One region of the Pseudomonas cichorii genome, then DNA from elsewhere that is predicted to be linked to it. Evidence: predicted binding sites of a transcription regulator. Region 1 holds the regulator's gene; the other holds the start of a gene.
The links. The regulator sigma-54, encoded in region 1, starts transcription at its own class of promoters, with help from an activator protein. The targets are predictions, from matches to a motif close to ANTGGCATNNANNTTGCTNT.
Positions count from the first base shown of each region.

Region 2: flgB (flagellar basal body rod protein FlgB) is a predicted target of sigma-54. The motif match lies at 6,069-6,088, and genes of this name have one in related genera.

Region 1 covers NZ_CP074349.1:4,979,895-4,994,885, reverse strand. Annotated here, with positions in the region: gene ptsN (PTS IIA-like nitrogen regulatory protein PtsN) at 1-134, opposite strand, end outside; gene hpf (ribosome hibernation-promoting factor, HPF/YfiA family) at 146-454, opposite strand; gene KGD89_RS21240 (RNA polymerase factor sigma-54) at 531-2,024, opposite strand; gene lptB (LPS export ABC transporter ATP-binding protein) at 2,209-2,934, opposite strand; gene lptA (lipopolysaccharide transport periplasmic protein LptA) at 2,935-3,480, opposite strand; gene lptC (LPS export ABC transporter periplasmic protein LptC) at 3,467-4,039, opposite strand; gene KGD89_RS21220 (KpsF/GutQ family sugar-phosphate isomerase) at 4,169-5,143, opposite strand; gene KGD89_RS21215 (ATP-binding cassette domain-containing protein) at 5,461-6,270, shown strand; gene mlaE (lipid asymmetry maintenance ABC transporter permease subunit MlaE) at 6,270-7,067, shown strand; gene mlaD (outer membrane lipid asymmetry maintenance protein MlaD) at 7,067-7,534, shown strand; gene KGD89_RS21200 (MlaC/ttg2D family ABC transporter substrate-binding protein) at 7,545-8,198, shown strand; gene KGD89_RS21195 (STAS domain-containing protein) at 8,195-8,500, shown strand; gene KGD89_RS21190 (BolA family protein) at 8,615-8,854, shown strand; gene murA (UDP-N-acetylglucosamine 1-carboxyvinyltransferase) at 8,877-10,142, shown strand; gene hisG (ATP phosphoribosyltransferase) at 10,292-10,927, shown strand; gene hisD (histidinol dehydrogenase) at 11,051-12,397, shown strand; gene hisC (histidinol-phosphate transaminase) at 12,397-13,449, shown strand; gene algW (Do family serine endopeptidase AlgW) at 13,511-14,674, opposite strand; gene KGD89_RS21160 (Nif3-like dinuclear metal center hexameric protein) at 14,785-14,991, shown strand, end outside.
Region 2 covers NZ_CP074349.1:4,008,082-4,023,072, reverse strand. Annotated here, with positions in the region: gene cheR (protein-glutamate O-methyltransferase CheR) at 1-149, shown strand, start outside; gene KGD89_RS16755 (flagellar protein FlhE) at 299-727, opposite strand; partial or broken gene KGD89_RS16750 (ABC transporter ATP-binding protein) at 1,196-1,775, shown strand; gene KGD89_RS16745 (ABC transporter permease) at 1,944-3,158, shown strand; gene KGD89_RS16740 (TolC family protein) at 3,151-4,626, shown strand; gene KGD89_RS16735 (efflux RND transporter periplasmic adaptor subunit) at 4,619-5,899, shown strand; gene flgB (flagellar basal body rod protein FlgB) at 6,133-6,540, shown strand; gene flgC (flagellar basal body rod protein FlgC) at 6,544-6,984, shown strand; gene KGD89_RS16720 (flagellar hook assembly protein FlgD) at 7,000-7,680, shown strand; gene flgE (flagellar hook protein FlgE) at 7,709-9,046, shown strand; gene KGD89_RS26035 (hypothetical protein) at 9,288-9,479, opposite strand; gene KGD89_RS16705 (flagellar basal body rod protein FlgF) at 9,760-10,500, shown strand; gene flgG (flagellar basal-body rod protein FlgG) at 10,547-11,335, shown strand; gene flgH (flagellar basal body L-ring protein FlgH) at 11,409-12,122, shown strand; gene KGD89_RS16690 (flagellar basal body P-ring protein FlgI) at 12,136-13,245, shown strand; gene flgJ (flagellar assembly peptidoglycan hydrolase FlgJ) at 13,256-14,482, shown strand; gene flgK (flagellar hook-associated protein FlgK) at 14,493-14,991, shown strand, end outside.

The sequences.
Region 1 (14,991 bases):
ACACTTTGCTGGTCCATGCTCGGTACTTCTCGACCGATCAGGTTGGCAATTTGTTCGAGTACACGTTTTTTACTGCCGCCCGACACGTTCACGCATGAACGGCCGGGGGTCAGGATGTTTTCAAGTCGGATCATTGGGATGAGTGTCAGCGAGCTGTCGCACCTTTAAGGATGTTCTGCTGCTTCTCCTTATGCTTGAGCAATTGTCTGTCGAGCTTATCAGTGAGAAGGTCGATGGCCGCGTACATGTCGTCATGTTCGGCGTTGGCTACGACCTCTCCACCATGGATGTGCAGTGTGGCTTCGATCTTCTGCTTGAGCTTCTCGACCGCCAGGGTGACCTGCACGTTAGTAATCTTGTCAAAATGCCCTTCGAGCTTCTTGAGCTTGAGCTCAACGTATTCGCGAAGGGGCTTGGTCACTTCCAGTTGGTGTCCACTGATATTGACTTGCATACAGCTTTCTCCTTTGCCAGTGCATAAAGAAGCAGGAGTTCATTCCTGCCGCTGGAACGCTGTGGCTCTGCCTGCATCACATCAGTCGCTTGCGTTCACTCGAAGGTGCAATTCCGAGCGACTCGCGGTACTTGGCTACTGTGCGACGGGCTACTTGAATGCCTTGTGCCTCCAGTAAACCAGCGATCTTGCTATCACTCAACGGCTTTTTCTGATTTTCCGCTGCAACCAGTTTCTTGATGATTGCGCGGATGGCCGTCGAAGAGCATTCCCCACCTTCGGAGGTGCTGACGTGGCTGGAAAAGAAGTATTTCAGCTCGTAAATACCCCTTGGGGTATGCATGAACTTCTGGGTGGTCACGCGGGAAATCGTAGACTCGTGCATGCCCACCGCTTCGGCGATGTCGTGCAGGACGAGCGGCTTCATGGCTTCGTCGCCATACTCGAGAAAACCGCGCTGATGTTCGACGATCTGGGTGGCAACCTTCATCAGGGTTTCGTTGCGGCTCTGCAGGCTCTTGATGAACCAGCGGGCCTCCTGCAACTGATTGCGCATGAAGGTGTTGTCAGCGCTGGTGTCGGCCCGGCGCACAAAACCGGCATATTGCGGGTTGACCCGCAGGCGTGGCACGGATTCCTGATTCAGCTCCACCAGCCAGCGTTCGTTGTCCTTGCGCACGATCACATCGGGCACGACATATTCGGCTTCGGTGGATTCGATCTGCGAGCCGGGGCGCGGGTTGAGGCTCTGGACCAGTTCGATGACCTGGCGCAGTTCGTCTTCCTTGAGCTTCATGCGCCGCATGAGCTGGGTGTAGTCGCGACTGCCCAGCAGGTCGATATAGTCGGTGACCAGGCGCTGGGCTTCGCTCAGCCAGCGGGTCTTGGCCGGTAGCTGGCGCAATTGCAGCAGCAGGCATTCGCTCAGGTTGCGGGCGCCGATACCGGCAGGCTCGAATTGCTGGATACGGTGCAGAACGGCTTCGATCTCGTCGAGTTCGATATCCAGTTCGGGATCGAAGGCTTCGACGATTTCTTCGAGGGTTTCGTCGAGATAGCCCTGGTTATTGATGCAGTCGATCAGGGTGACGGCAATCAGCCGGTCCTTGTCGGACATCGGCGCCACGTTCAATTGCCACAGCAGATGGCTCTGCAGGCTTTCGCCCGCGGACGTGCGGGTGGTGAAGTCCCATTCGTCGTCATCGTTGCTGGGCAGGCTGCTGGCGCTGGTCTGGTAGACATCTTCCCAGGCGGTATCGACGGGCAATTCGTTTGGAATGCGCTCGTTCCATTCGCCCTCTTCCAGGTTGTCCACAGTGGGTGCGGATTCCTGATAGCTGGGCTCCTGGATCTCGGTATTGGGCTTTTGCTCAATGTTGTCGGCCAGAGGGTCGGAGTTGTCGAAGTCCTCGCCTTCCTCCTGGCGTTCCAGCATAGGATTGGATTCCAGTGCTTCCTGAATCTCTTGCTGGAGGTCCAGGGTCGATAACTGGAGCAAGCGGATAGCCTGTTGCAGCTGCGGTGTCATCGTCAGCTGCTGGCCCATTCTCAAGACTAGCGATGGTTTCATGGCAGGGGCTAAACACCTTATTCGCCGGCGCACATGCGCCATCCACTACAGGGCGCCGAAGCGCCAGCTTAAGCAAGTTATATGCCTGAATCTGAAGTGTTTGCCTAGAGCATCATGACAAAAAATGCATTGTCAACAGGATGCTTAGGCAAAGCTCGCATCAAGAGAGCTCACACAGGATCGACTACAGGCGGAACTCGTGGCCGAGGTAGACCTCTTTCACCAGTTGGTTGGCCAGAATGGTTTCCGAGTCGCCTTCGGCAATCAATTGCCCGTCGTTCACGATGTAGGCGGTTTCGCAGATATCCAGGGTTTCGCGCACGTTGTGATCGGTGATCAGCACGCCGATGCCCTTGGCTTTGAGGTGATGAATGATTTGTTTGATATCGCCCACCGAGATGGGGTCTACGCCTGCGAAAGGCTCGTCGAGCAGGATGAACTTGGGTGCGGTGGCCAGTGCCCGGGCAATTTCCACGCGGCGGCGCTCACCACCCGAAAGGCTCATGCCCAGGTTGTCGCGGATGTGGGTAATGTGGAATTCCTGAAGCAGGCTTTCCAGCTCCTTGCGACGAGCGGCTGAGTCGAGTTCCTTGCGGGTTTCGAGGATGGCCATGATGTTGTCGGCTACGGACAGCTTGCGGAAGATCGAGGCTTCCTGAGGCAGATAGCCAATACCTGCGCGGGCGCGGCCGTGCATCGGCTGGTGGCTGACATCGAGGTCATCAATCAGGACGCGGCCCTGATCGGCCTGTACCAGACCGACGATCATGTAGAAGCAGGTCGTCTTGCCGGCGCCGTTGGGGCCGAGCAAGCCTACGATCTGACCGCTGTCGATGGACAGGCTTACGTCGCGTACGACCTGACGACTCTTGTAGCTTTTAGCCAGGTGCTGGGCTTTAAGCGTCGCCATTTACTGGGCCTTCTGCTGTTCGGTTTTCTTTTTAGGCTGGATGACCATGTCGATCCGTGGGCGCGGTGCAGTCACTTTGGCGCCGCCATTGGCTCGGCCTGCGGTGACGACCTGCTTCACGGTGTCATAGACGATCTTCTCGCCTTCGGAGGTGTTGCCATCGTTGATGACCTTGGCCTTGTCGATCAGTACGATGCGATCCTGTGCCGCGTAATACTGGATGGTGACGCCATAGGCCTGCACGATCGGCTTGTCTACCGAGGGTTTCTGCTCGTAATAGGCCAGGTTGCCGACGGAGGTGAATACGTCGACTTCGCCCTGTGCGTTACGAGTGATGGTCACGGTATTACCGGTGATCTTCATCGAACCCTGAGTGATGATCACGTTGCCCTTGTAGGTGGCAACGCCTTTCTTGTCATCGAGCTGCGCATCGTCAGACTGGATGTGAATCGGCTGATCGCGGTCGGTTGGCAGGGACCAGGCGCTCGCGCTTCCCAGTGCTGCGCCCAGGCCGAGCAAAAAAGGAAGAGTTTTAACGAGACTCATACTGTCCTCTTACGTTGGACAGCAGGTCCATCCTGCCGTCGTTCAAATACGCTTTCATTCCCTTGGCTGTCGTTACACCGCCAGCGGCGTCGATTCTAACCACTTGCTCGGTCTGCGCATATTGCTTCTGTGGGAATACGGTCATACGACTGCTGGTAATGATAGTCGTACGCTGCTTTTCATCGGTACGTGCAACACGTACGGAGTCGATCAGTTCAACTTCGGTGCCGCCCGGCGAAACTTCGCCACGCTCGCTCTGTACGTGCCACGGGAACAGGGTGCCGCGGTACATGTGCAGGTCGGGTTTGGTCAGCAGGGTGATGTCCGTTGCCTTGACGTGTTCGACCTTGTCGGCAGTCATGTCGTATTGCATCTTGCCGTCGGGCAGGTACTGCACGCTATGGGCATTGATGGCGTAATAGTCGATGGCGGTGTCGTCGGTGGCGGCGACAGGCTGATCCATGAAGCTTTCCGGGCTGATGTTCCAGTAGCCGACTGCAGCAAGCAGCAGTGCCAGCACCCCGAAAGTCAGAATCGTGCGTATTTTCTTACTGAACATAGAAAAGGCTTCCATAAGGGCGCATGGCGGGCTGCTTCAATGTTGCCTGGCGCGCAGGCGACAAGTCTGGCAGATCGTTGCCCCGGCAGGTGATTTGTTCCTGATTCATAAAGAGCAGAAGAGTCGCCATTACATGACACCCGCTCGCAGCAGGTCCTGCAGGTTGAAGGCGCCGGTCGGGCGGTCATCGGCGTCGACGACGATCAGCGCGCCGATCTTGTGATCTTCCATGATTTTCAGGGCTTCGGCGGCGAGCATCTCTGCGCGGGCCGTCTTGCCATGAAGGGTCATGACTTCATCTATAGTGGTTTCGCGAATGTCGATCGGGCGATCCAGGGTGCGGCGCAGGTCGCCATCGGTGAAGATCCCGGCCAGCTTGCCGTCGGCGTCGACGATTGCGGTCATGCCCAGGCCCTTGCGGGTCATTTCCAGCAGTGCATCGCGTAGCGGGGTGCCGCGCTGAACCTTGGGCAGGGCGTCGCCAGTGTGCATGATGTTCTCGACTTTGAGCAGCAGGCGTCGGCCCAGTGCGCCGCCGGGGTGCGAGAACGCGAAATCTTCTGCGGTAAAGCCGCGCGCCTCGAGCAAGGCAACAGCCAGGGCGTCGCCCATGACCAGGGCGGCGGTAGTCGAAGACGTGGGTGCCAGGTTCAGCGGGCAGGCTTCGTGTTCCACCTGGACGTTGAGGTTGACGTCGGCCGCCTTGGCCATGACTGAGGCCGGGTTGCCCGTCAGGCTGATCATCTTGATGCCCAGACGCTTGATCAGTGGCAGCAGGGTAACGATTTCATTGGTCGTGCCGGAGTTGGACAGGGCCAGAATGATGTCGTCGCGGGTAATCATGCCCATGTCGCCATGGCTGGCTTCGGCGGGATGCACGAAATAAGAGGTCGTGCCGGTGCTGGCCAGGGTCGCGGCGATCTTTCTGCCGATGTGTCCGGACTTGCCCATGCCGACCACTACGACGCGTCCCTTGCTGGCCAGAATCATTTCGCACGCGCGCACGAAATCGGCATCGAGATGGCCGAGCAAGCCTTGTATGGCTTCCATTTCGAGGCGGATGGTTCGTTGCGCGGATTGAGTCAGGTCGCTGGATCGGGTCATATCTTGAATTAGTCGGCTTGCTGAAAGGCGGCGATTATAGCGGTAATGTACGATTCCCTCACGTCTGATCGTCATGGAGTTGTATCTGGAGTGGCTTGTTCAGCCTTTCGGGGTTATTGCAAGGGCTGTTCTCAGGTTTATTTCAGCATGCACAGGGTGTCTGCAAGGTGCTGTGGGGTATCTAACAAACAGGTTCTCTTCTTGGGTGGCGTGCTGCTGCGGTGATATAGTGCGCGGCTTGTTCGGCTGGCCCGTGCTGTCTGTGTCTCGCGAGAGCCAGGCAGGAGAAGGGAGAAGCTGTATCGCAAGGAGTTTAGATGAGCGCCGATGACGCCTACGCGGTCGATTTGAAAGGAGTGTCCTTCAAACGCGGCACGCGCAGCATATTCACTGATGTCGATATTCGTATTCCCAAGGGGAAGGTCACCGGGATCATGGGGCCGTCCGGCTGTGGCAAGACGACCTTGCTTCGGCTCATGGGAGCGCAATTGCGGCCAAGTTCGGGCGAGGTCTGGGTCAATGGCCAGAACCTGCCCGAGCTGTCACGCAGCGACCTGTTCGATGCGCGCAAGAACATGGGGGTCCTGTTCCAGAGCGGCGCCTTGTTCACCGATCTCGATGTTTTCGAGAACGTCGCCTTTCCCTTGCGCGTTCACACCCAGTTGCCGGAAGAGATGATCCGCGACATTGTCCTGCTCAAGTTGCAGGCAGTGGGCTTGCGCGGCGCGCTCGAGCTGATGCCCGACGAGTTGTCCGGTGGCATGAAGCGTCGTGTGGCGCTTGCCCGTGCTATCGCTCTCGATCCGCAGATTCTCATGTACGACGAACCCTTTGTCGGGCAGGACCCGATAGCCATGGGGGTTCTGGTGCGTCTGATCCGCTTGCTCAACGATGCGCTAGGGATCACCAGTATCGTGGTGTCTCATGATCTTTCCGAGACAGCAAGTATCGCGGACTACCTTTACGTCGTCGGAGACGGACAGGTGTTGGGGCAGGGTACGCCGCAGGAACTGATGTCCTCGGATAATCCGCGCATTCGTCAGTTCATGACCGGCGAGCCGGATGGCCCCGTTCCGTTTCACTATCCGGCACCGGATTTTCGTGAAGATCTTTTGGGGAAGCGCTGATGCGCAATAAGTCATTGCTGGACCGTATTCGCCTGTTCGGGCGTTCGGCCATTGATACCGTTGCAGTGCTGGGGCGATCCGGCATCTTTCTGGGCCATGCCTTGCTGGGGCGTGGCGGGATCGGCGGCGGTTTTTCGCTGTTGATCAAGCAGTTGTACTCGGTGGGCGTGATGTCTCTGGTCATCATCGTCGTGTCGGGCATTTTCATCGGCATGGTACTGGCCCTTCAGGGTTTCAGTATCCTGGCCAGATACGGTTCGGAGCAGGCCGTGGGCCAGATGGTCGCATTGACCCTGCTGCGCGAGTTGGGCCCCGTGGTGACAGCGCTGCTGTTTGCCGGGCGTGCCGGTTCCGCACTGACGGCGGAAATCGGCAACATGAAGTCCACCGAGCAGTTGTCCAGCCTTGAAATGATCGGTGTCGACCCTCTCAAGTACATCATTGCACCACGCCTGTGGGCCGGGTTCATTTCCCTGCCGCTGCTGGCGATCATTTTCAGTGTGGTCGGAATCTGGGGCGGCTCGTGGGTCGCAATCGACTGGCTGGGTGTCTATGAAGGCTCCTTCTGGTCGAACATGCAGAGTAGCGTTTCCTTCACCAGTGATGTGCTCAATGGTGTTATCAAAAGTGTCGTCTTTGCCTTCGTGGTGACCTGGATCGCTGTTTTCCAGGGCTATGACTGTGAACCTACTTCCGAAGGGATCAGCCGCGCCACGACCAAAACGGTTGTATATGCCTCACTGGCAGTGTTGGGCCTCGACTTTATTCTGACCGCCTTGATGTTTGGAGATTTCTGATGCAAAACCGTGCAATCGAAACCGGTGTCGGCCTGTTCCTGCTGGCCGGGATACTGGCTTTGCTATTGCTCGCCCTGCGTGTCAGCGGCTTGAGCGCCAGTGCGACCAATGACAGTTATAAACTTTACGCATACTTCGACAATATCGCCGGTTTGACTGTCAGAGCCAAGGTGAGCATGGCGGGTGTGCCGATCGGCCGGGTAACGGCAATCGATCTGGATCGTGACACCTTTACCGGTCGTGTAACGCTGGAGATCCAGAAAAAGGTGGATAACCTGCCTTCTGACTCCACCGCTTCGATCCTGACTTCCGGCTTGCTCGGTGAAAAATACATTGGTATCAGCGTGGGCGGTGACCAGTCCCTGCTCAAGGACGGCAGCACGATCCATGACACGCAGTCATCGCTTGTGCTGGAAGACCTGATCGGGAAATTCCTGCTCAATACCGTGAGTAAAGAAGCCAAATGAGGAGCTTTAAATGATCTCTATCCTGCGCCGTGGTCTGCTGGTGTTGCTGGCCGTGCTGCCGATGATGGCAAATGCGGCGGCAACTCCGTCCGCTCATGACCTGGTAGATCGCACCACCAAGGAGTTGCTGAGCGATCTGGCCAGCAACAAAGAGCAGTACAAATCCAATCCGAGCGCGTTCTACGATGCCTTGAACCGTATCGTTGGCCCGGTAGTGGATGCTGACGGCATTTCCAGAAGCATCATGACCGTCAAGTACTCGCGCAAGGCTACACCTGAGCAGATGCAGCGTTTCCAGGAAAACTTCAAGCGCAGCCTGATGCAGTTCTATGGCAATGCGCTGCTGGAATACAACAACCAGGGCATCATCGTTTCTCCTGCCAAGGATGAGGGTGCTGATCGCACCAGCGTCGATATGCAGGTCAAAGGCAACAACGGCGCGGTTTATCCGGTTTCCTACACCCTTGAGAAAATCAACGGTGAGTGGAAAGTACGTAACGTGATCATCAATGGCATCAACATCGGCAAGCTGTTCCGTGACCAGTTCGCCGATGCCATGCAGCGTAATGGCAACGACCTGGACAAGACCATCGATGGCTGGGCGGGTGAAGTCGCCAAGGCCAAGGAAGTGACGACCGAAGCTGCGCAGAAGTCTGCGCAATGAGTGAGTCTGCCGTACGCTTTGGTTCGCCGGGGCAATTGCAGCTGACGGGCGTGCTGGATTACCGTAGCGGGCCGCAACTGCGCAAGCAGGGCGCGGCCCTCATCAAGTCCAGCGATGCACCGAACCTGATTCTGGACTGCTCCGGCGTGGTGAAGTCCAGCAGCGTAGGGCTGGCCCTGTTGCTGGCGTTCATGCGTGACGCCAGTGATGCGGGGAAGTCGGTCAGCGTGCAGTCATTGCCCGAGGATATGCGGGAAATTGCCCGTGTATCCGGCTTGAGCGAGCTTTTGGATATTCATTAATAGCGGTTATCGGGAAAGCCCTTTGTCTGGCACCCCTTCGTTGGGGTTCGCATAGCATGGGCTTTTTTGTATGATGGCCGACCCGCGCGCGTAGGGCGCCGATCGAGGTTAAGCATGCAGGCTGTAGAAGTTAAGAGCTTCCTTGAAGGAAAGCTGCCCGAAATCCAGGTGGAAGTTGAAGGCCAAGGCTGCAATTTCCAGCTGAATATCATCAGTGACGAGATGGCCAGCCTGAGCCCCGTCAAGCGTCAGCAAAACATCTATGCCCATTTGAACCCTTGGATTGCCGATGGCAGCATCCACGCGGTCACTATGAAATTTTTCAGCCGCGCTGCCTGGGCCGAGCGCACCTGAGCCAATTGGTGTCGAGATTCTAATGGATAAATTGATTATTACCGGCGGCGTTCGTCTTGATGGCGAAATTCGCATTTCCGGGGCAAAGAACTCTGCCCTGCCGATTCTCTCGGCTACGCTGCTGGCCGATGGCCCGGTAGTCGTTCAGAACCTGCCGCACCTGCACGACATCACCACCATGATCGAGCTGTTCGGTCGTATGGGCATCGAGCCTGTAATCGACGAGAAACTCAGCGTCGAGATCGACCCGCGCACCATCAAGACCCTGGTCGCGCCGTACGAACTGGTTAAAACCATGCGTGCGTCGATTCTGGTTCTGGGCCCGATGGTTGCCCGTTTCGGTGAGGCCGAAGTCGCATTGCCTGGCGGTTGCGCCATCGGTTCGCGTCCGGTCGACCTGCACATCCGTGGCCTTGAAGCCATGGGCGCAATCATCGATGTCGAAGGCGGCTACATCAAGGCCAAGGCCCCTGAAGGCGGCCTGCGTGGTGCCAACTTCTTCTTTGATACCGTGAGCGTGACCGGTACCGAGAACATCATGATGGCTGCCAGCCTGGCAAACGGCCGCAGCGTTCTGCAGAATGCCGCCCGTGAGCCTGAAGTCGTCGATCTGGCGAACTTCCTGATTGCCATGGGTGCGAAAATCCAGGGCGCCGGTACCGACACCATCACCATCGATGGCGTGAAGCGCCTGGGGTCCGCGACTTATAAAGTCATGCCGGACCGTATCGAAACCGGTACTTACCTGGTTGCCGCTGCTGCTACCGGTGGCCGCGTCAAGGTCAAGGACACCGATCCGACCATCCTCGAAGCGGTATTGCTCAAGCTCCAGGAAGCCGGTGCAGAAATCACCAGCGGCGAAGACTGGATCGAGCTGAACATGCACGGCAAGCGTCCCAAGGCGGTCAACGTGCGTACCGCGCCTTACCCGGCGTTCCCGACCGACATGCAGGCGCAGTTCATCTCGCTCAACGCAATCGCGGAAGGCACTGGCGCAGTGATCGAAACCATCTTTGAAAACCGCTTCATGCATGTCTATGAAATGCATCGCATGGGCGCACACATTCAGGTGGAAGGTAATACGGCAATCGTGACCGGTACCGAAGTGCTCAAGGGCGCGCCAGTGATGGCGACCGACCTGCGTGCATCGGCCAGTCTGGTGATTTCGGCGCTGGTTGCCCAGGGCGATACCCTGATCGATCGCATCTACCACATCGACCGTGGTTATGAGTGCATCGAAGAGAAGCTGCAAATGCTGGGTGCCAAGATCCGTCGCGTTCCGGGCTAGCAGCATGGGGTTCCACTGCCTTTCGGGCAGTGGAATCTGCAGTGTGATTTTCTGATTCGTTTCACCTTGAGCCCGTCATGTCGGGCTCAAGTGTTGTTTCGGGCCGTCTGCCCGGAGCAAAAGTTTCCTGATAAGGACTTACGTTTTCCATGTTGACCATCGCACTGTCCAAGGGCCGTATCCTCGACGATACACTGCCGCTTCTTGCCGAAGCGGGCATTGTGCCGACCGAGAATCCGGACAAGAGCCGCAAGCTGATCATCCCCACGACTCAAGACGACGTACGCCTGTTGATCGTGCGCGCTACCGATGTGCCGACCTATGTCGAGCATGGCGCTGCCGACCTGGGTGTTGCGGGCAAGGATGTGTTGATGGAGTACAGCGGCCAGGGGCTGTATGAGCCGCTGGATCTGCAGATTGCCCAGTGCAAGCTCATGACCGCTGGAGCCATTGGTGCTGCCGAGCCCAAAGGCCGCCTGCGTGTGGCGACCAAGTTCGTGAATGTTGCCAAGCGTTATTACGCCGAGCAGGGTCGTCAGGTCGATATCATCAAGCTGTATGGCTCGATGGAGCTGGCACCGCTGATTGGTCTGGCCGACAAGATCATCGACGTGGTCGACACCGGCAACACCTTGCGTGCCAACGGTCTTGAGCCTCAGGAACTGATCGCTACCATCAGTTCGCGTCTGGTGGTGAACAAGGCTTCCATGAAAATGCAGCATGCGCGCATCCAGGCGCTCATCGACACTCTGCGCAAGGCAGTAGAGTCGCGACACCGCGGCTGATCGATTGCGCGGCCTTCGAGTCGCGTCCAGCTATCCGTGTCATAGCCAAATTTCTCAGGTGCCTGCGCGGATAGCTTGGTAGCTTATGGCACCTGAGCATCCGCCACTTATTGAGATATCGCTATGACCACTCCCACTGCAATACGCCGACTCGATGCTGCCGACCCGGATTTCGCACGACATCTGGATCATCTGCTGAGCTGGGAAAGTGTGTCTGACGATTCGGTCAACCAGCGTGTGCTCGACATCATCAAGGCGGTGCGTGAGCGTGGTGACGCGGCCCTGGTCGAGTTCACCCAGCGTTTCGATGGCCTGCAAGTGGCGTCGATGGCTGACCTGATCCTGCCTCGCGAGCGCCTGGAACTGGCGCTGACACGCATTTCACCTGCACAGCGTCAGGCGCTGGAAACGGCTGCTGCCCGCGTGCGCAGCTACCACGAAAAACAGAAGCAGGACTCCTGGAGCTACACCGAAGCCGACGGCACGGTGCTTGGCCAGAAAGTCACGCCGCTGGACCGTGCCGGTCTGTACGTGCCGGGTGGCAAGGCTTCTTATCCTTCGTCGGTCCTGATGAATGCCATTCCGGCGAAAGTGGCCGGTGTGACTGAAGTGGTCATGGTCGTGCCGACGCCGCGTGGCGAGATCAACGAACTGGTGCTGGCTGCTGCCTGCATCGCGGGTGTCGATCGCGTTTTCACCATTGGTGGCGCACAGGCCGTTGCCGCGCTGGCATACGGCACTGAAAGCGTGCCTCAGGTGGATAAAGTCGTCGGCCCTGGCAACATTTATGTCGCCACTGCCAAGCGTCATGTGTTCGGTCAGGTCGGCATCGACATGATCGCCGGGCCTTCGGAAATTCTCGTAGTGTGCGATGGCCAGACCGATCCGGACTGGATTGCCATGGACCTGTTCTCCCAGGCCGAGCATGACGAAGATGCCCAGGCGATTCTGGTCAGCCCCGATGCAGAGTTTCTCGACAAGGTGGCCGCCAGTATTACGAAGCTGCTGCCGACCATGGAGCGTGCGGCCATCGTCGAAACCTCGATCAATGGCCGTGGTGCCCTGATCAAAGTAGCCGATATGCAGCAAGCCATCGATGTCGCCAACCGCATCGCGCCGGAGCACCTTGAGCTGTCGGTCGCCGACCCTGAAGCCTGGTTGCCGCAGATTCGCCACGCCGGTGCGATTTTCATGGGGCGTCACACGTCCGAGGCATTGGGTGACTACTGCGCCGGTCCGAACCATGTGCTGCCGACTTCCGGCACTGCACGTTTCTCTTCGCCGCTGGGCGTCTATGACTTCCAGAAGCGCTCATCGATCATCTACTGCTCGCCGCAAGGTGCCTCCGAACTGGGCAAGACCGCTTCGGTTCTGGCTCGTGGCGAATCGTTGACCGGCCACGCTCGCAGTGCCGAGTACCGGATCACGGATACCCACTGGAGTGCGGGCAGCACAGAGGAAGGCAAGTAATGAGTAAATTCTGGAGTCCTTTCGTCAGCAGTCTGGTGCCTTATGTGCCGGGTGAGCAGCCGAAGCTGACCAAGCTGGTCAAGCTCAATACCAATGAAAACCCTTACGGCCCTTCGCCCAAGGCGCTTGAGGCGATGCGGGCTGCATTGACCGATGATCTGCGTCTGTATCCGGACCCCAACAGTGACCTGCTCAAGCAGGCCGTGGCCGGTTATTACGGTGTGCAGGCCAGTCAGGTGTTCCTGGGCAATGGCTCAGACGAAGTGCTGGCGCACATCTTTCATGCGCTGTTCCAGCACGACAAGCCTCTGTTGTTCCCGGATATCAGCTACAGCTTCTATCCGGTCTACTGTGGTCTGTACGGCATTGACTATGACGCTGTCGCGCTGGACGAACAGTTCCAGATTCGCGTGTCTGATTATGCCAAGCCGAATGCGGGGATCATCTTCCCGAACCCGAACGCACCCACCGGCTGCCTGCTGCCGCTGGAAGCGGTCGAGCAGATCGTCAAGGCCAGTCCGGATTCGGTGGTAGTGGTCGATGAGGCGTATGTCGATTTTGGTGGCGAGACGGCGATAGCGCTGGTTGACCGTTATCCTAACCTGCTGGTGACACAGACGTTGTCCAAGTCCCGTTCACTGGCCGGTTTGCGGGTCGGGTTCGCGGTAGGGCATCCGGATCTGATCGAAGCGCTGGAGCGGGTCAAGAACAGTTTCAACTCTTACCCGCTGGATCGCCTGGCGATTGTCGGTGCGACGGCAGCCTTTGAAGACCGTGAGCACTTCGATACCACTCGCAATGCGGTAATCGCCAGCCGTGAGGCATTGGTCGAGAAGCTGGAAGGTCTTGGTTTTGAAGTGTTGCCTTCTGCGGCCAACTTCATCTTTGCCCGTCACCCGAAACATGATGCTGCAGGCCTGGCAGCCAAGCTGCGCGAGCAGGGCGTTATCGTGCGTCACTTCAAGCAGGAGCGGATTGCCCAGTTCCTGCGGATCAGCATCGGTACGGCTGAGCAGAATCAGGCGTTGCTGGACGGGTTGAGCGGGATTTAGGTCTTTCGCGAATAAATTCGCTCCTACTGTGTGGGAGCGAATTCATTCGCGAAGACTGGTTTTACTGTTCCTTCACTGCCGGCGTTGGTGCCGGTGGCGGCCGCAGGCCAACTTCGGCGCTCAGGCGCAACTCCTTGCCATTGCGCATGACATCAATCGCAATCTTGTCCTTGGGCTTGGTGCGCGCCACCTGATTCATCGAACGCCGACCATCACCTGCTGGTTCGCCATTGATGCTCAGGATCACATCCCCCAGTTGCAGGCCGGCTTTCTGTGCCGGGCCATCGCGAAAGATTCCGGCAACTACAATCCCTGGGCGATCCTTCAGGCCGAAGGAGTCAGCCAGCTCCTGTGTCAGGGGTTGAACTTCGATGCCCAGCCAGCCACGAATGACCTGACCGTGTTCGATGATCGATTTCATGACATCCATCGCCAGTTTGGTCGGGATCGCAAAGCCGATGCCCTGGGAGCCCCCTGACTTGGAGAAGATCGCTGTATTGATGCCGGTCAGGTTGCCGGAGGCATCCACCAGCGCGCCACCCGAGTTGCCGGGGTTGATGGCCGCGTCGGTCTGGATGAAGTCTTCGTAGGTGTTGAGGCCCAGCTGGTTGCGGCCGGTCGCACTGATGATGCCCATGGTGACGGTCTGGCCGACACCGAACGGGTTGCCGATGGCTAGCGCCACATCGCCGATCCGGATGCCGTCGGAGCGTGCAATGGTGATGGATGGCAGGTTTTTCAGGTCGATCTTCAGCACCGCCAGATCGGTTTCAGGGTCGTTGCCGATGACCCGGGCGATGGTTTCGCGGCCGTCCTTGAGGGCGACCACGATCTGGTCGGCACCAGTGGTGACGTGGTTGTTGGTCAGCAGGTAGCCTTCGGGGCTCATGATCACGCCTGAACCGAGGCTCGATTCCATGCGCTTCTGCTTGGGAGCGTTATCGCCGAAGAACCTTCTGAACTGAGGGTCCTCGAACATGGTGGGGTTGTTGCCCTTGTTCACCATCTTGGTGGTGTAGAGATTGACCACTGCTGGCGCAGCGGCACTCACTGCATCGGCATACGACGACGGCCCCTGCATCACCACGGTGGTCTTGGGAGCCTGTTGCAGGTTTACATCACGGCTGGGCAGCCCGACCCATTGCGGGTAACGCTGGATAATCAACATGGCGATGAGCACGCCAGCCAGCAATGGCCAGCCGAAAAAGCGCAGTGCCTTTAACATTGAGCAAGTCCTGATAGTGACAGGCGCAAAGAATTTTCCACGAGTGCGCCATAATGGCGGGCATTATACGAGCACAAAGCAGCTCTGAACTGCATATTTAGGAGTCTTTTATGGCTGTTGCCCTGAGTACCCTGGTCGAAGAGGCCGACCGCTATCTCAACAGTGCCCGCATTCAGGATTATTGCCCCAACGGTCTGCAGGTCGAAGGCCGGCCGCAAATCATGCGCATCGTCAGCGGCGTGACGGCCAGCCAGGCTTTGCTGGACGCCGCTGTCGAAGCCCAGGCCGACCTGATCCTGGTTCACCATGGCTATTTC
Region 2 (14,991 bases), 970 kb from region 1:
AAGTGAAGAAAGACATCCTGCTGCGCATCCACGGCACGCTCAAGCCGGGTGGCTACCTGTTCCTGGGTGCTTCCGAAGCGCTTAACGGCTTGCCGGATCATTATCAGATGGTTCAGTGCAGTCCTGGGATTATCTACAAGGCCAAGTGATGGTGGTTGTAGGTATGAGCATGAAAGAGACCTTCGGGTCTCTTTTTTGTTGGGTCGAAATTTTTAATGGGCCCTGATAAGAAGCCGGGCGTGAGCTTGCTGAATCACTGATGTTGAATTTCAATGATTCGGCAAGCTTTTAGTCGTTATTAGTTTTCCCAGCTAACAATGACTTGTGCCAAGCCGCCAGATACCGGGCCGAATGAGCTTGCGCTATAAATTCGGTGATATATGAAAAATGGTTTGTCTGGGGATCTGTTGTTGAAGAAAGTCGTTGATCCGCTTTTGAGATTGGTTACATTGTAGCAAGAGTTGGTATCCCCTTGGCATAGATAGGCTGTAAAGGTTGCATTGGCAGGTATTGCGCCGATTTTGTAGTTCCACCTGACAATGTTTATTTTGCCAGTGGCAGGAGGGGAGCCTACAATACGAAAGTTTGTAGTGTTCCAAATGTTTGAAGAGTACGTTGTGTTAACTACTGCCTCTTGAGAATAAGCGGCTCCTACTGCAAAGGCATTGCTGCCAACGGTAGCCAATACCAGTGCTGCTGCACACCCAAGAATACCTTTTCTTTTCATTTTCAAGATTCCTTCTAATTCATGAGTTCGCATTCGTTGCGAAGCGCTTGCCTGTCCAGGCAGGCTGCGCTGGCTTTATACCGCCTCATTTTTATTGCGGCAATAGAGTAAGGAGAAAAAAGAATTTTAAGCGGTGTTGATGTGTTCTCGGTGCTCTTATAGTGAATGACTAAATGTGTTTTTAGGGGGAGGGCAGGTTTTTGTTTTTTCGAATTGATTTTCTCAGTGTTAGTGTGCAGGCGACGTATTTCCTGCGGTTCTTGTTGTTGGCTGCACAGCGTTTCTGCATGCGCTGTAATTTTTTGTATTGTTTTTCAGTGTGTGTCGAATAGGCCCTGAAGTTTTTCAAGTGCCATCCGTTGAATGACAGTATGAATTTTTCTCGTCAGGCAAAAAAACGCTCCAACACCCTTTGTCGAGGTGATATAAGGGCGGGCGAATACGAGGTCATGGAGAAGGCTGTACGCAATGGAAGGGCACGTCACTCAGGAACAATGCACAAGCGCCACGCCGCTACCTTGCACAAACCTGATTCAACTGGATCGTATCTGCCATTCCTATCAGGCAGGCGCGGTATCTCATTCGGTTCTGCACGATGTATCGCTGACCATCGAGCGCGGCCAGAGCTGTGCCATTGTCGGCAGCTCCGGCTCAGGCAAGAGTACGCTGCTCAATATCCTCGGCCTGCTTGATCGTCCGACAGCGGGCGGCCTGTTTCTGGATGGGCTGGACATGGGCGACGCTTCTGCACCGTTGCGTGCGAAGGTCCGTAATCAGCTCATCGGTTTTGTCTTCCAGAGTTTCAACCTCCTGCCGCGTCTGAATGCTCTGGATAACGTCGCCTTGCCGTTGCTGTATCGCGGCTATTCCCGCCACGCTGCGCGAGTGGCCGCTCAGCGAGAAATCGAGCGCGTGGGGCTGGCCGACAGGGCTCATCATCGTCCTGCCGAACTTTCCGGCGGGCAGCGGCAGAGAGTTGCCATTGCCCGTGCTCTTGTAGGGCAGCCAGCCCTGATTCTTGCCGATGAACCGACCGGCAACCTCGACAGCGCTACGGCTGCCGAGATTCTTTCTCTGCTGCTTTCCCTGAACCGGGAGCAAGGCGTGACCTTGATTGTGGTCACTCACGACAACGCCCTGGCCCGGCACATGCAGCGTTGCCTGCATGTGCGTGATGGTTGTCTCGAAGAGCGGGTGGCGCCAGTCGGTATTGCTCATGTCTGAAGAGCGGTTCGCCCATTACGGCCCGTCGACAGGGCAGATATTCCTGGAGCCTCTGAACAGTTTGCGTCTCCTGGGGCGCCGATCGTTGCTGGCCTTGCTGGGCATTGCGGTGGGATGCGCTTCGGTGGTCGCCTTGTTGAACATTGGCCAGAACGCGGCCAACGAGGCCATCAGCGCGTTCAAGGGGCTTGGCAGCGACATGCTGGTGGTCAGTTTTGCGGCAGTGCCGGGAATGAAGATGCGTCCGGCCCCGGCAACGCTCGATATCCCGGCGGTCATGGAGGCGGTTCCAGGAGTTCTTCATGTCGCGCCTGTCATGATGCTTTCGACCAGAGTGAGTTTTGATGGGCGCACGCACAATACGAATATCGCGGGTACTTCCAGTGATCTGGCGGCAGTGCTTGGATTGCGTGTTGCCCGGGGCCGGTTCCTTTCCAGTTACGACAGTCGCAGCACCTATGCCGTGCTGGGTGCGCAAGTGGCCCGGGAGCTGGGCATCGAGAGTCTTCGGGATGTGGCGGGGAGACGCATACAGATCGACGGTTATCTTTTTGAGGTGGTCGGGATCCTGTCCGGGCATGGGCAGAACCCGCTTATTCCCGTTTCCGTGGATGACGCTGTTTTTGTCCCCATCGAAGGCATGCGGCGCATCAGTTCAAAGCCGGAAATCACCAATGTCATTGCCAGGGGCGGAGGCGGCGAAACCCTGGAGCAGGATGGAAACGCCTTGAGTAGCTATCTACAAACGCTGGCGCCGGGGCGCGATGTCCAGGTACAGATTCCCCAGCAATTGATTGATGGTCTGGCGCAACAGTCCCGGACCTTTTCCTATCTGCTGGCGGGCCTGGGCGGTATTTCCCTGTTGGTAGGCGGTGTCGGGGTCATGAATGTGATGGTCATGAATGTGTCCGAGCGACGCCGTGAGATTGGTGTTCGCATGGCGCTGGGCGCGCGTCCTGTGGATATCGGGCGACTCTTTCTGCTGGAGGCGGCTGTGTTGTCCATTGCAGGAGCGACGATAGGCGCGTGTCTGGGGCTGCTGGCTGCCTGGCTGTTTTCGGTAGTGTCGGGCTGGGGCTTCACCTTGTCGTTGCCTTCGCTCCCGCTGGGTATTGTCAGTTCGCTGCTGGTGGGGCTTTTCTTCGGATTGAACCCGGCCTTGATGGCGGCTCGCCTGGAACCGGTACAGGCGTTGCGCGATGATTGATCTTTGTCGGAATCTGTTGGTGTGCTGCCTGGTTCTTGGTGGCCTTGAGTCTGCCGTGGCGGCGCCGCTTGTGCCGGGCGGTCCGAGCATGCCGGGTCGGGCAGTCTCCCTGAGTGAGCAGACGATCGAGCTGACCCTGGCCGATGCGGTATTTCTGGGGTTGCGGGACAACCGCTCCATTCGCAGTGCCTATCTTGATCGCATTGCCCAGAAGTTCGATTTGCGTGTTGCCCAGGACCTCTTTACGCCCAAGCTGGTACTCAGCAGCCGTTATCTGGCGACGCGCAATCAGAGCGATCACTATCGTCAGGCTGAAGTCATTCCCCAGACCACAATGCTGGGTGAGTACGGGACCCAGCTTTCCCTTGCCTGGTCGAATCAACTGACCATGGCCGACACGGCAGGCCGCACTCGTAACGATGGCGCAACCCTCACGGTCATTCAGCCTTTGTTGCGAGGTGCCGGAAAAGAGGTGGCCACAGCTCCCGTGCGGTTGGCGGTTCTCTCGGAGAAGGTCAACCGTCTGGCTCTGAAGTCTACGGTTTCGGACACCATCAACCGGATCATTACGGGGTATCGTGAATTGTTGCGTGCCCAGGAGCAGGTACGCATTGCGCGTGATGCGCTTGAGCGTTCACGTCAGTTGCTTGACGCAAACAGGGCGATGATTTCAGCGGGGCAAATGGCAGAGTTCGACATTGTTCAGACTGAAGCTGACGTCGCCACTCAGGAACTGGCGATAGAGGAGGCAGCCAACCAGCTGGATGCCAGTCGCCTTGAACTGTTGCGTCTCCTGGCCCTGGACCTGGGCACGCGATTGCGTGCGGTCGAGGTGCTTGATGCGCGTCGTATCGAGGTCAGTGCGCAGCAGGCTTTGCTCACTGCGAGGGAGCGGCAGCCTGCCTATCTCACTCGCTTGATTGCCGGCAAGCAGGCGGAAATCAATCTTCTTGTCGCCCGTAACGAGCGGTTATGGGATGTGTCATTGATCGGCGGTGCCACTCAGGTGCGTGATCGTTCCCAGAATGATTTCGGCCCCAGCACAAACCGTACCTGGGAGGGCTATGCCGGTGTTCAGATCGATATCCCGATTGGTGATTTGAGTCGGCGGCAAGCCGAGGTGCGAGCGCGGGTCGATGTGGAAAATCAGGAGCTGCTCCTGGCTGAGGCGAATCAGTCCCTGGCGCAGGATGTAGGGGATGGTGTGCGCGACCTGAGGACCCGTTGGCGACAGTATGAGATTTCCCAGAGGGCGCGTGAGTTGTCGCTTCGCAAACTGAATATCGAGCGGGAGAAATTGCAGTCCGGCCGCTCCAGCAACTTTCAGGTCCTGAGTTTCGAGGCCGACCTGCGCAATGCCGAAAATGCTCGCCTCAATGCATTGATTGCTTACCTCAATGCCCAGACAAGTCTGGATCAGACGCTGGGTACGACTCTGGAGAGCTGGGATATTGATCTCAATGACTAAGTATCTGACGCGATTGCGCACCTCTCGCGTCGGTGTTCGGGCTGCTGTCGCTGGCGTTGTTGCCGCCGGGCTTCTTGCGGGCCTTGTCTATGGCTATCAGTCGCAGTCCGAATCGGCATCGCCAGACGTTCGCTGGATAGCCGTGCAGCCGCAATTGCTGGAGAGTCAGTTGGGGCTGGTGGGGCGAATCGAGGCAGCCAGCCGATCAACGATGGCAGCTCCGTTTGAAGGTGTCGTGCAGCAGGTCGCTGTCGTCGAGGGGCAGCGGGTCGAGCGTGGTCAGCACTTGCTGACGCTGGATACCGCACAACTGGATATCCAGTTGCGTGAGGCGCTGGCTGCCCAGTTGAAGCTTCAGCGCACAGTAAAGGATATGGAAAACTGGGCGCAGGGCGAAGAGGTGGCACGTGCGCGTCGAGCGCTCACAAGTGCTCAGTACGGACTGAGCGATACCGAGCGAAAACTGGCGGATACGCGCCGCTTGTTCGAGCGGGGTATTGTCGCGCGCATGGATGTGGATTCACTCGAGCAGCAGGCCAGGGTCCAGCGACTTGACATGACAGCCTCGCAGTCCGAATTGAATGCCGTCATGGAGAAGGGCAAGGGTGAAAATCGCCAGATAGCCGATATGGAGCTGGCCAATGCCCAGTCGCGTTATCAGGCCTTGCAGGCTCTGCATGCCCACCGGGAAATCGAGGCGCCGTTTGCCGGGATTGTATTGCGCCCACAGAGGCCGGAAGGAGGCGTTGCGCCCTTGATCCAGCAAGGGATGCGCATGCCTCAGGGTACGCCGCTTTTCGAGCTGGCGAGTCTGGAGCAGATCCGGGCGGTTGCCCGTGTCGAAGAGGTGGATCTGCATCAACTGGCCGATGGCATGCCTGTGCAGGTCACGGGTGATGGCTTCGAGGGTATTACCCTGCAGGGAACCCTGTCTTCGATTGCTGCGCAGGGCGTGGCCCCCGATTTCGGCGGCGGTACGACGTACGAAGTGGTCATCAGCATCGCTTCCCTGACGCCGGCCCAACAGGTGAAGGTCCGCCTTGGCATGAGTGCCCGGCTGGCGATCGTCACTTATCGGGCTGACAACGGCTTCGCGGTGCCGCCTGAGGTGTTGCGCCAGGATGCCGAAGGCCGAACTTTCATTGTCTATCGCAAAGACATGGCCGATGCGCCGCAGCGGGTCATGGTCACTGCCGGTCGTGCGATGCCTCAGGGGGTCGAGGTTTCCGGCCTGAAACCCGGTTATGTCGAGTTGCCTGCCACCGCCCGGTGACAGGCTCGGTGATTCTGCCATCTGCGGCAAACCTGTCCTGCCGCGGACATGGCAAAAAAACGGCACATCCCTTGCCGCTTTAACCCTTCGTAGCGGAAATGCCTTGCCGCTTTTCTGGCATTGCCGACCTGCATGTCGCTACAGACCCCGCAAACACTGGCTTTATGGATTTGGCACGCTGATTGCTTTCTCAGTGATACGAGAATCAGGTCAACCGGCAAAGGTTTCCCGAAATGAGCATCAGCTTCGATAAAGCATTAGGCATACACGAAAAGGCCCTCAACTTCCGGGCTCAGCGTGCAGAGGTGTTGGCCAACAACATTTCCAACGCCGATACCCCGAATTTCAAGGCCCGTGATCTGGACTTTTCCTCGGTGCTGGCCGCCGAAAACGAGAAGGCTCAGAACGGTCGTTTTGCGCTGAACATGACCAATAACCGTCATATCGAAGCTGAAGGCATGGGCAATGGCGATGGTACGTTGATGTACCGCACCCCGTCTCAGCCTTCGCTGGACCAGAACACCGTCGATTCGCAGGTCGAGCAGGCCAGCTACACCGATAACGCCATGGGTTTCCAGGCCAGTTTCACCCTGCTCAACAGCAAATTCAAAGGGCTGATCTCAGCCCTGCGCGGAGAATAATCCATGTCACTAGCCAATGTGTTCAACATTGCCGGTAGCGCCATGAGTGCCCAGACCACGCGTCTGAACACCACGGCCAGTAACATCGCCAACGCCGAGACCGTGTCATCGAGCATGGATCAGACCTACCGTGCCCGTCACCCGGTGTTCGCAACCGTATTGCAGGGTCAGCAGTCCAACGGTGGTTCGCTGTTTCAGGATCAGAGCGATGCCGGTCAGGGCGTTCAGGTCAACGGCATCATCGAAGACAGCTCCAACCTTGAAGCGCGTTTCGAGCCTAATCATCCCTCCGCTGACAAGAACGGGTACGTCTACTACCCCAACGTCAACGTCGTGGAAGAAATGGCTGACATGATTTCCGCCAGCCGTTCGTTCCAGACGAACGCCGAAATCATGAACACCGCAAAATCCATGATGCAGAAAGTTCTGACCCTCGGTCAGTAATAAAGGGCGAACGTTATGGCCGTTGAAAACGATGTATCGACGAGTTTTATAAACTCGCTGCAGAACCCCAAAGCCACTGCGACCAATTCGAGTGAGGCGCTGGGCAAGGATGCGTTCCTGCAGTTGCTCGTCACCCAGATGAAAAACCAGAACCCGCTGGATCCGCAGGACAATACGCAATTCGTTGCGCAGTTGGCGCAGTTCAGCAGTCTGGAAAGCATGCAGAATCTGACCTCGACCGTTGACTCGATTGCGACCAGCTACAAGTCCTCTCAGGCCCTGCAGGCTTCTTCGCTGGTGGGTCGTTCGGTGATTGTTGAAACAGGCACTACTCAGGTCGATACCAGCAAAGGTTTGTCCGGCTCTGTTGTAGTGCCTGCATCGACGTCGGCGACGACGGTCAAGGTGTACGACTCCAGCAATAACCAGGTTGATACGATTGATCTGGGGGCGAAGGGCGCAGGTAATGCAAGTTTCACCTGGGATGGTCTCAATAGCGAAGGCGTCGCCTTACCGTCAGGAACCTACAGGTTTGTTGCCTCGGGCACTGTCAATGGCACAAACACGGCCTTGAGTACTTACCTGCCAGCAACAGTCAACAGCGTGACAACCGCTGTGAGTGGCGGGGAAATGACACTAAATCTGGCTGGCGGCAGTTCGATCGCTCTGTCCAAAGTGCAATCAATCGGAATATAGAGCCGACTAGACGGCGTAGGAGTGGTACATGTCATTCAATATCGGCCTTAGTGGGCTCTATGCAGCAAACAAAAGTCTCGACGTTACCGGCAACAACATTGCCAACGTGGCGACAACAGGCTTCAAACAATCGCGTATCGAATTTGCTGACCAGTATGCTCAGTCGATTCGTGCCACGTCAGGCGGCACCAATATTGGTACCGGTGTTACCACGGCGGCTGTTTCCCAGCAGTTTTCTCAGGGTGGCCTGACCACGGGCACTGGCAACAGCCTGGACCTGGCGATCAATGGCAGCGGCTTCTTCATGCTGAGCAATAACGGCGACAGCCTTTATACGCGTGCAGGTGCGTTCCATACCGACAAAGATGGTTATGTGGTCAACAGTTCCGGCATGAATCTGCAGGGCTATAACGTTGACGACAATGGTGTTGTCACCGTTGGTGTGTTGGGGGATCTGAGGGTTGATACCTCAAATCAGCCAGCCAAGGCGACCAGTATCATCACTAACGTTGCGAGCCTCAACTCGACAGCAACTGTTCCGACTATCACGCCTTTTGATGCAAGCAACACCAATAGTTATAACTTTACCTACAGTACGTCTGTCTACGACTCTCAGGGTAATGAGCACAAGCTGGAAAGTTACTTTGCCAAGACAGGCACCAATACATGGGCCATGTATTCGCTGATGGATGGTCGTAGTATCAGTGACCCAACAACGGCGGTGGCTGAGCGTAATAACCTGACCTTCGATTCCTCCGGAAATCTTGTCATTAATACGGCGGCAACTCCGAGTGTTCCTTCGAGTAGCACTAACATTGCTGTCAATACCGATGGCACCTTCCAGATCAATAACTGGGTCCCGGGTGTGCAAACGGGAACAGGTATTTCGGCTACCTGGGTAGCCAATGGTGCATCCGGTGTGACAGGCGGTATTCAACTTGATATGACCGGTGCTACTCAGACGGCAACTGTTTCGGGGCGTTCAAGTGGTGCTCAGAATGGTTACGCTGCCGGCCAGGTCAGTGGTCTGAATGTGGATGCCAGCGGTAATCTGTTTGCTAGCTATACGAACAACCAGTCCCGAGTGATTGGTCAGGTTTCGCTCACTTCGTTTGCCAACGTGCAGGGCTTGGCCCCGGCTGGCGGCACCAACTGGCGTGAAACCTTTTCCTCGGGTATCCCGCTTACCGGGGTGCCGCAATCAGGAACTCTGGGTTACATCACTGGCCAGGCGCTTGAAGAGTCCAACGTCGATCTGACGGTGGAACTGGTCAACCTGATCAAGGCGCAAAGCAACTATCAGGCGAATGCGAAAACCATTTCGACTGAAAGCACCATCATGCAGACCACTATTCAGATGACCTGATAACCGGGTTTGATGAAGCGTTGAAGAAAGCCCCTTTGCAGGGGCTTTCTTGTTTCTGGAAGCTTGAAATCCGCTGTGATGAAGTAATGCCTATCAGTTAAGGCATAAGCAAAACGTGTGGGAGGCAGCTTGCTGGCGAAAGGGTCTGTGACCGGCAGATATTCTGCGTTTGTACGCTGAAGTCGCCAGCAAGCTGCCTCCCACAAAGTGATTCGATCGGTATGGCTGTGGTGAAGTCTGCTCAGACCGAGCAATCGGATTTGATAAACCAGCCATTCAGTCGTTTCCATCCCGGCCCTGGACTGGTCTGGGCGCAGACAATCCTGCTTGCGCCCTGCCATTTGTAATAGTGGGCGGGAGCGGCCTGGGCGAAGAGGGCGCTGGTCATCAGCGGTATTGCGATGAGGCCGAGAAGTTGCGCTCGAAAGTGCATGCTGATTCTCGTTGTGTGGAGTTTCGGCAAGATTATCACCCTCATCAGGCGGGTTGCTCAGGGTGAGCGAAGTTTTTTTGGCGGTGTGCCATGTCGCTTTGCTCGGTAGCGGCAATCTACCGCCGCTCTTGTGTGGCGAGGTTTCGGCGGCTGCCCGTCACGCTCCGCTTTTTGCTGGAGAATCAGGCGTTTGTATCGATTCTGAAAAGTTGGTCCCAAAATTGCTTTCTCCCCCTCAGAACAGCTACAGGCGGCAAGCGTCTGTCGGAGGAGGAACACTGTGGACAAGTTGCTTTATGTCGCAATGAGCGGGGCGTCTGAAAACGCCCAGTCGCAAAAGGTGCATGCCAACAACCTGGCTAACGTATCGACCAATGGCTTCATGCGCGACCTGCAACAGGCCCGTTCGATGCCGGTATTTGGCGAGGTCATGCCTTCGCGTGCCTATGCGATGGGTGAGCGTCCGGGTACTGACTTCTCCGGTGGTGCACTGATCCAGACCGGCCGCGAGCTGGACGTTGCCGTCAAGGGTGATGGCTGGATTGCGGTCCAGACTGCCGATGGTGGTGAGGCCTATACCCGCAGTGCCGGCATGAATATCGATGCCCTGGGTGTGTTGCGCAACGGCAGCGGCTTGCCGGTCATGGGCAACGGCGGGCCGATTGCCGTGCCGCCCGAGCAGCAGATCGAGATCGGTGCCGACGGCACGATCAGTATTCGCTCCATGGGCGAAAGCCCGCAGGTGATGGCGCAGGTTGACCGCATCAAGCTGGTCAATCCTGACATGAGCACCATGGAGAAAGGCCCGGACGGCCTGATTCATACCAAGACCGGTCAGGCTGCGCCAATGGACGCCAATGTGCGTGTCGAGTCCGGTTTTCTGCAGGCGAGCAACGTCAATGCCGTGGAGGAAATGACCTCGGTACTGGCCCTGGCCCGGCAGTTTGAATTGCACGTCAAAATGATGAAAACAGCTGAAGAAGATGACCAGGCGATGGCTCGCGTCTTGCAACTTGGCTAACCATTGACAGCTTGCGCCGACAAACCGGCGCTTGAGGAGAATACGAATGCTTCCTGCACTATACGTTGCGAAAACCGGCCTCGCTGCTCAGGACACCAACCTGACCACCATCTCCAACAACCTGGCGAACGTTTCGACCACAGGTTTCAAGAGTGATCGTGCCGAATTCCAGGACTTGCTCTATCAGATCAAGCGTCAGCCGGGTGCCCAGTCGACGCAGGACAGCGAACTGCCGTCCGGTCTGCAACTGGGTACAGGTGTGCGCATCGTCGGTACGCAAAAGAACTTCACCGCCGGTAGCCTGCAGACAACTGAGAACCCTCTGGACCTGGCCGTCAATGGCCGTGGTTTCTTCCAGATCTCGCAGCCTGACGGCACCATCGCCTACACCCGCGATGGTACTTTCCACCTGGACTCCACTGGCCAGATCGTGACTGCCAATGGTTATGCCCTTGAGCCTGCGATTGTCGTTCCTCAGAACGCCCAGACGTTCACTGTCGGTCAGGACGGTACTGTTTCGATCACCGTAGCGGGCGCCACTGCCACGCCGCAGGTCATCGGCAACATCCAGACCGCCGAGTTCATCAACCCGGCCGGCCTGCAGGCCATTGGCGGCAACCTGTACCTGGAAACCGGTTCCAGCGGCGCGCCTCAAGTGGGTACTCCTGGTCTGAACGGCCTGGGTACCACCCTGCAGAACACCCTGGAAAACTCCAACGTGAGCACGGTTGAAGAGCTGGTCAACATGATCACCACTCAGCGTGCCTACGAGATGAACTCCAAAGTGATCTCGACTGCCGACCAGATGTTGCAGAACCTGACTCAGAATCTGTAAGACCCTGATGTATCTGCTCAAAACCGACAAGGCGTCTGATGGGCGCCTGCTACACCGCGAGGTTTCAAGTGTCATGAAACGCCTTAGTGTTCTGCGTTTTTCAGTGTTGATCGCCCCCTTGAGTGCGATTGCCTTGCTGTCAGGCTGTGTGGCGCCCTCTGCCAAGCCTAATGACCCTTATTACGCGCCGGTGTTGCCGCGTACGCCCATGTCTGCCGCTGCAAACAATGGTGCGATCTATCAGGCCGGTTTCGAGCAGAACCTGTATGGCGACCGCAAAGCCTTTCGTGTGGGTGACATCATCACCATCACACTTTCCGAGCGGATGGCGTCCAGCAAGGCTGCAAGCTCTGCCATTACCAAGGACAGCACCGCCAACCTGGGTCTGACTTCGTTGTTCGGTTCCGGATTGACGACCAATAACCCGATCGGCAGTAACGATCTGAGTCTCAATGCCGGTTACACGGGCGCACGTTCTACCGCAGGTCAGGGGCAGGCCGCCCAGAGCAACAGCCTGACCGGTTCGGTGACGGTGACGGTTGCCGATGTCATGCCCAACGGCATTCTGGCGGTGCGTGGCGAAAAGTGGCTGACCCTCAATACCGGTGATGAGCTGGTCCGTATTGCCGGTCTGATTCGTGCCGACGACATTGCCACCGATAACACTGTGTCATCCACGCGAGTGGCTGATGCGCGTATCACGTATTCAGGTACTGGTGCATTTGCCGACTCCAACCAGCCAGGCTGGTTCGACCGGTTCTTCCTCAGCCCGTTGTTCCCTTTCTGATAGCGGGATAGACATGATCAAGTTCAAGCAACTGATTGCGGCAACCCTGCTGCTGTCCACCGCCTTCGGTGTTCAGGCCGAGCGCCTGAAGGACATCGCCAGTATCTCGGGCGTACGGGCCAACCAATTGATCGGTTATGGCCTGGTCGTCGGCCTCAATGGTACGGGTGACCAGACCACCCAGACGCCGTTTACCCTGCAGACCTTCAACAACATGCTGTCGCAGTTCGGCATCAAGGTGCCGAGCGGCTCGGGCACCGTGCAGTTGAAAAACGTTGCGGCGGTGGCGGTCTATGCGGACCTGCCGCCTTTCGCCAAGCCGGGTCAGGTGGTGGACATCAGCGTTTCGTCCATCGGTAACTCCAAGAGCCTGCGGGGCGGCAGTCTGCTGATGACCCCGCTCAAGGGTGTCGATGGCAACGTTTACGCTATTGCCCAGGGCAACCTGGTGGTGGGTGGCTTCGATGCTGAAGGTCGTGACGGTTCGAAGATTACCGTCAACGTTCCGTCGTCCGGTCGTATTCCGGGCGGTGCTTCGGTCGAGCGTGCGGTGCCGAGCGGTTTCAATCAGGGCAACAGCCTGACCCTGAACCTCAACCGCTCCGACTTCACCACGGCCAAGCGCATCGTGGACAAGATCAACGACATGCTTGGCCCTGGCGTCGCCCAGGCGCTGGACGGTGGTTCGGTGCGTGTGACTGCGCCTCTTGATCCGGGGCAGCGTGTGGATTACCTGTCGATTCTGGAAAACCTGGAAATCGATCCGGGCCAGACTGCCGCCAAGGTCATCATCAACTCTCGGACCGGCACTATCGTGATCGGCCAGAACGTCAAGGTATCGCCAGCCGCCGTGACTCACGGCAGCCTGACCGTGACCATCACTGAAGATCCTATCGTCAGCCAGCCGGGCGCGCTTTCCAATGGCCAGACAGCTGTGGTGCCGCGCTCCAGGCTCAATGCCCAGCAGGAAATGCATCCGATGTTCAAGTTCGGCCCGGGCACCACGCTGGATGAGATCGTTCGTGCGGTCAACCAGGTGGGCGCGGCTCCCGGTGACTTGATGGCCATTCTCGAAGCCCTGAAGCAGGCCGGCGCGTTGCAAGCCGACCTGATCGTGATCTGAGGAATCGATCATGGATATGCCCAAGAGCGGAATTTCCACAACGGTCGACTCGGGTGCCTATACCGATGTCAATCGTCTGGCCGCTTTGAAGAATGGCGACAAGGACAGCCCGGAGAACCTGAAAAAGGTGGCTCGGGAGTTCGAGTCGCTGTTCGTCAGCCAGATGCTCAAGGCCATGCGCTCGGCCAACGAAGTGCTGGCCAAGGACAATCCGCTGAATACTGCTGCAACGCGGCAGTATCAGGACATGTATGACCAGCAACTGGCCGTTACCCTGTCGACCCGTGCCAATGGCATCGGGCTGCAGGATGTGCTGATGCGCCAGTTGTCCAAGGACAAGGGCGTCAATCACGCGGCTGCAGCGAGTGGTACCCAGGCTGCTGCTACGGATTCCTCCAAGGCGGGGTTGGCCACCAGCGTCTATCAGCGTCCGTTGTGGGCGACTCGCTCGGCAGCGGCAGACAAGGCGGGGGCTGCTGGCTCTGTCGAAGGGCGTAATGACATGGCGCTGCTCAATTCGCGCCGCCTGGCATTGCCGACCAAGCTTACCGATCGTTTGCTGCTGGGGATTGTGCCTTCGACGGCAACCACCAATGCAAATGCCAATAGCCCGATGGCTGTGCAGCGTGCGACATCGACCGGCAGCAATGGTGACTGGACGCTGGATCCCAATCTTGCCGAGCCGCAATACGTTCGTACCATGGCTCAGCCGCCGCTGGCACCGGCCAAGCGTGCTTTCGGCAACTCCGACCAGTTTGTGGCGACCATGTTGCCTCTGGCCAAGGAGGCGGCAGCGCGCATTGGCGTCGATCCCGTCATGCTGGTGGCCCAGGCTGCGCTGGAAACCGGCTGGGGTAAATCCATCATGCGTCAGCAGGATGGCAGTAGCAGCCACAACCTGTTCGGCATCAAGGCAACCGGTAGCTGGCAAGGGGCGCAGGCCCGTGCAATCACCAGTGAGTTCCGTGACGGCAAGATGGTCAAGGAGACGGCGGACTTCCGTTCCTACGATTCCTATGCTGACAGCTTCCATGACCTGGTCAGCCTGTTGCAGAACAACAATCGGTATAAAGAAGTCATCAACTCCGCCGATAACTCTGAGCAGTATGTAAAAGAATTGCAGAAGGCCGGTTACGCCACGGACCCGGCCTACGCAAGCAAGATTTCGCAGATTGCGAAACAGATGAAGAGTTACCAGAACTACGCCGCTGCAACGGGCTCTTCCACGACTTTATAAGGTTTGAATCATGTCGCTGATTTCAATTGGGCTCTCGGGTATTACTGCCAGCAGTGCCGCGATCAATACCATCGGTAACAACACGGCCAACGTGGACACTGCCGGGTATTCGCGTCAGCAGGTAATGACCACAGCTTCGGCGCAGATCAACATTGGCCTGGGTATCGGCTATATCGGTACCGGCACCACGCTGTCCGATGTGCGTCGTATCTACAACGGCTACCTTGATACCCAATTGCAAGCCGGTACGGCGCTCAGTGCCGATGCCGTGGCTTACGCTGGGCAGGCCAGCAAGACCGATACCTTGCTGTCGGACAGCACCACAGGCGTTGCAGCGCAGTTGTCGAAGTTTTTTACCGACCTGCAATCCGTTGCTTCCAATGCGACTCAGTCTGCCGAGCGTTCGACTTTCCTGACCCAGGCAAGCGCGTTGAGTGCACGGTTCAACTCGATTGCTGCGCAGTTGTCGTCGCAGAACGAGAACGTCAATGCGCAACTGACCACGTTTA